One region of the Desulfosporosinus acidiphilus SJ4 genome, then DNA from elsewhere that is predicted to be linked to it. Evidence: riboswitches for the same ligand, from Rfam matches in the RefSeq annotation. Region 1 holds a riboswitch; the other holds the start of a gene.
What was found. Region 1 has a riboswitch for magnesium ahead of DESACI_RS10185 (magnesium transporter). Riboswitches for the same ligand answer to the same signal wherever they lie in the genome.
Positions count from the first base shown of each region.

Region 1 (2,207 bases):
AAACTGTGATTGAACAAGCAGGAGATGCGATCACCTCACTTGATGATGTGATTAACTCCACCTCTATAAGAGTAGAAGAAAATCTTTCAAATGCCGATCATTTATTAAATCGAAGCCAACAGTTAGCTGAAGCCCAAAGATTGGCTACCTCAATCGCAACACAATTTGCCGAGGGGGCAAATCAATCGGCAACTGCAGCCGAGCAACAGATGATTTCAACGCAAGAACTAGTTGCGATTGCAGCAGGATTAGCCGAAACTTCGGAACATTTATATGAAGTAATACAAAGGTTTGATATTTAGATATTCTCTCAAAGTCATTCAATATTAACATAGCATAAAGATAATTGGCAGAACTAACATAACTCAATAATTATCACTAAGGCAACCGAGTAAAAATGGTTGCCTTTTCTTTGGGTTTAGCAGCCGGAATGTCACCAGTGACTAGTTGGAGATCCTATCCTTAGAAAGAAAGGGCAGTTGATGAGAAGTTATGCCATAAATATACGAATTTGCTGGAAGACGATAATCAAGTTTTAGAAGCAGGTAGCTCGACCAATACCGCTGTCACCACCCGAAATCAAAGCGGTTTATCAAGGGCGAAAAGAGCAAGGGTAGTTTGGAAAATTCAAAGAACCGATATCTTCGCCAGATAAAGGAGAGAGGTCTGGATGTTATCCAAAATAGTTAAATTTCCGCTTAAACAAACTATTCATTAAGCATCGATTAGATATTTGAACTTTATGAACCGAAATAAAATAAATCAGACGCAAATTGGCTAAATGTGCTTGTAATAATGAAATTAAAGTATTACAATAAAACAAAGTTAATATTACCTCGGTAGGTGAGGCTACCGCAAGGATATGGATTGCTGCCGCGGAGAGTTGGAGACAACTCGAGAAGGTCAACAGGATATGTCGAAAAACAAGGCATAACCTAATGTAATTTCACTGCCTTGCAGAGCTAAAGCTTGAACGGGATCAACAAGGGCTTATTTTGCCTTCGCCATGTTCAAGTTTTGGCGAAGGTTTTATTATTTTTTAGGAAGTTGTAACCGTTGCATTGCAACTTAATAATCTAATCATAGGAGGTCGTAATTATGGATACAGACCCTGATGGTAGATGCTTGTATTTGAATATGGTTATGGAGGGAATTAAGACTTTGATTTATTGATAAATCTAAGTTTAATATATTATTGTCAAAAATCCCTCCGTACAAGAATGGAGGGATTTTTTGTGTTAACAATATCAACTTTTTATCTTAGCCGGGTACTAGGTAATAAGGTTATTATGGATAATCAAAAGATAGTTGGCAAGCTATTGGATTTAATAGTTGATGTAAACGAGATCAGCCCAAAAGTAATTGCAGCTAAAGTTAAGGTAGAGGGGAAAATTAGAGTTATTGACTTTTCTGAGGTATCTATTTATAAAAATCAGGGTCAGTATATTATTCAGTGTGATCGGTTAAAAGAAATTGAAGTTGCCAAACAAAACACTATGTTTCTTAAAAAGCATGTTTTAGATAAGCAAATTGTCGATATGGATGGCCGGAAAGTTGTAAGGGTGAACGATTTACGGTTAGCAATTCTAAAAAGCGGTACATTTACAATTGCGGTTGATGTAGGTTTTGATGGCCTCTTAAGACGTATCGGGATTGCTAAACCGATCAAGAGAATTTTAAAACCTTTTGGGATTCGCGTACCAAGTAAAATGATTTTATGGGATGATGTGGCTTCCGTTGATTATATCCATGTTGGACTAACGCTTTCCAAAGAACATGACAAACTTTCAACCCTTCACCCCTCGGATCTTGCCGATATTATTGAAGAATACGATAAACACACCCAGGTTGCAATCTTTAATTCTCTCGACGAAGAGAGAGCGGCAGATGTTCTTGAAGAACTTGAAACAGATGCGCAATTACACGTCTTGGCTAACCTTTCGGTAGAAAAGGCTGCCGACGTTCTTGAGAAAATGCCGGCAGATGAAGTTGCAGATATTCTTGATGAGATGGAAGAGGAAGATGCCGAGAAACTGTTAAATGAGATGGAACAAGAAGTATCTCTTGAAGTTCGGGAATTGATGGAATACCCGGATGACACGGTAGGAAGTTTAATGACCACAGATTATATCTCTCTTAATCAGAGCATGACAGTCAACGAAACTTTAAAGGAGTTAAGGCACTTAAAACCTGAACCAGATACGGTT
Region 1 covers NC_018068.1:2,201,335-2,203,541, forward strand. The annotation lists gene DESACI_RS10180 (methyl-accepting chemotaxis protein) at 1-302, shown strand, start outside; M-box (ykoK) riboswitch at 829-985, shown strand; gene DESACI_RS10185 (magnesium transporter) at 1,236-2,207, shown strand, end outside.

Region 2 (2,207 bases), 660 kb from region 1:
CAATTGCTACAGGAGTTTCTTGGGTTAATATGTAGCAAGTGTAATTTTGTTGCTGAGGCGGAAGCTATGGAACACTACCTTTCGACTGCAACGATCGATGCTATTAAAACTCTGGTGGAATTTATGAAAAACAATCCATCTTGCCAACAAGCCTTTGAAGATTTCATGTTTGTTAAGGCTAACAAAGAATAACTATTTTTGTATTTAATCGGACACATCGACCTCCTTAGTATGTTTCTGTGGATAGGTTAGCTTTAGCTAACTTAGAGGGGGGATTCTGGAGTTATAATACGTACGAATATAGAAATTGTTACAATACCAAGGCATGAAAAACATTCCAATGAATGAATGATTTTTCTAGGTCGCGCTTAGAAAAACAGAGTGCTCTGATTTCATCCTATTGATCGGGATTTGATTATTAATATTTCTGTTCTGAAACTACACCGTAATTACTGGAACATTAGACATCGGATATAAATCATTAGACGCATTAAAAATAGTCTTGACAGGAAAAGATGTAAGTGATAAATTCATTACGACAATTGAGATTTCTTCGTTAGGTGAGGCTCCTATACGAACAAAGGCCACTGCCCGGAAATGTCGAGAGACACCAATGGGTAGAACAGGTATTACCGGATTAAGGTTTTACATAATGTGGCTGAATGAATTTTCTCATTCTACGTCGTGTAGTGCCAAAGCTCAGAACGAGTGAGGAAAGTGGGTTTATTTTTCTTGTGCGCGCTTTACAAAGCTTTCCGTTATTTTTGGAAAGCTTTGTTTTTTTGTATGGAGGTGGGACGATTGGGTGATGATGATCTTGATTCATGTAATTTTAATAGGCCTAAAGGTATATTAAAGGAAATAAAAGACATTATTAAATTAAACCAAGCAAGTTTCCGCTTACATCTTAACTTTCACATTCTTAATAGTAATCAAATACAATACTGTAATCTCCAAATGATATTGTATTCACTTATTACCAATTTTTAAAATGTATATCCCAGTCATTTTCCCATCAAAGAGGAGGTGGTTTTATGGACGCAGGCCCTGAACAAAGAATAGTAAAATTATTAGACCAAGATATGGTTCATAAAATCACTTTGTTATTGGAGGGATAATGATGGAGCTATTGACGGATCTTTTTGTTAGCGAACTAATAGGTAAATATATTATTGATCGTAGTGGTCTAAAGCTCGGTAAAGTTAGGGATGTCTGGGTCGATCCAGAGACTACGTTTCCGACTGTTCGGGGATTGATTATTAAGTATAATGGGGAGCTCAAAGTTGTTCCTTGGAAAGAGATCTATATGCTAAGTCGACAGGTTGTCGCACTCCGGGTAATCGCTTCAGAAGTTCGTTTTGAAAGAGTATCTGAAGGTCATTTATATATTAGTGGGATACTCGATCGGCAGATTGTTGATATCAATGGAGCCAAGCTAGTTCGTGTCAATGATATTAAATTAGCGGGTAACAGCAAAGGAGTACATATTGTATCTATTGATGTTAGCTTCGTTGGTTTAATTCGGAGGCTCCTCCCTAGAGGAATGTTTAGTATGCCAACAAGTGGAAAGAGGTTGCAGCCCCATTTTATAGGATGGGACATGGTGCAGTCGTTATCAACAGGGGGCGATAGCTTATCTTTACGTGCTTCAGGAGATAAGCTATCAAAAATACATCCAGCAGATCTGGCGGATATTCTGGAGAACATTAGTCATTATGAACGATTGGAATTGTTTGAACAGTTAAATCCTGAAATGGCGGCGGACACTTTAGCTGAGGTCGACCCAGATGTTCAAAAATCCATTCTAAGACAAATAAATAAAGAGCGAGCTGCAGACATACTTGAAGAAATGGAGCAAGATGAGGCAGCAGACCTCCTATCCGAAATGAATGAGGATGATTCGGACCAACTATTAAGTTTAATGGAAAATGAAGCAGCTTCAGACCTTCGTGAGTTGTTGGAATATGACGAAGGAACTGCAGGTAGTTTGATGACAACCGACTTTTTGGTGTTCTCTATAGAGCTTACGGCAGATGAAGTCATTAAGCAGTTAAGAGAACTTGCTCCTGAGGCAGATTATATTTACTATCTTTATGCAGTTGACTCCGAAGGGCGATTAAAGGGAGTCATATCGCTAAGAGAACTAATTATCTCTTCGCCTGAAACAAGAATTAGCGAATTAATGCATACCAAAGTGATTAGTGTAC
Region 2 covers NC_018068.1:1,542,034-1,544,240, forward strand. The annotation lists gene DESACI_RS07075 (metal-dependent transcriptional regulator) at 1-192, shown strand, start outside; M-box (ykoK) riboswitch at 546-720, shown strand; gene DESACI_RS07085 (magnesium transporter MgtE N-terminal domain-containing protein) at 1,118-2,207, shown strand, end outside.
Region 2: linked by a shared signal. The riboswitch ahead of DESACI_RS07085 (magnesium transporter MgtE N-terminal domain-containing protein) and the one ahead of DESACI_RS10185 (magnesium transporter) in region 1 are both predicted to bind magnesium.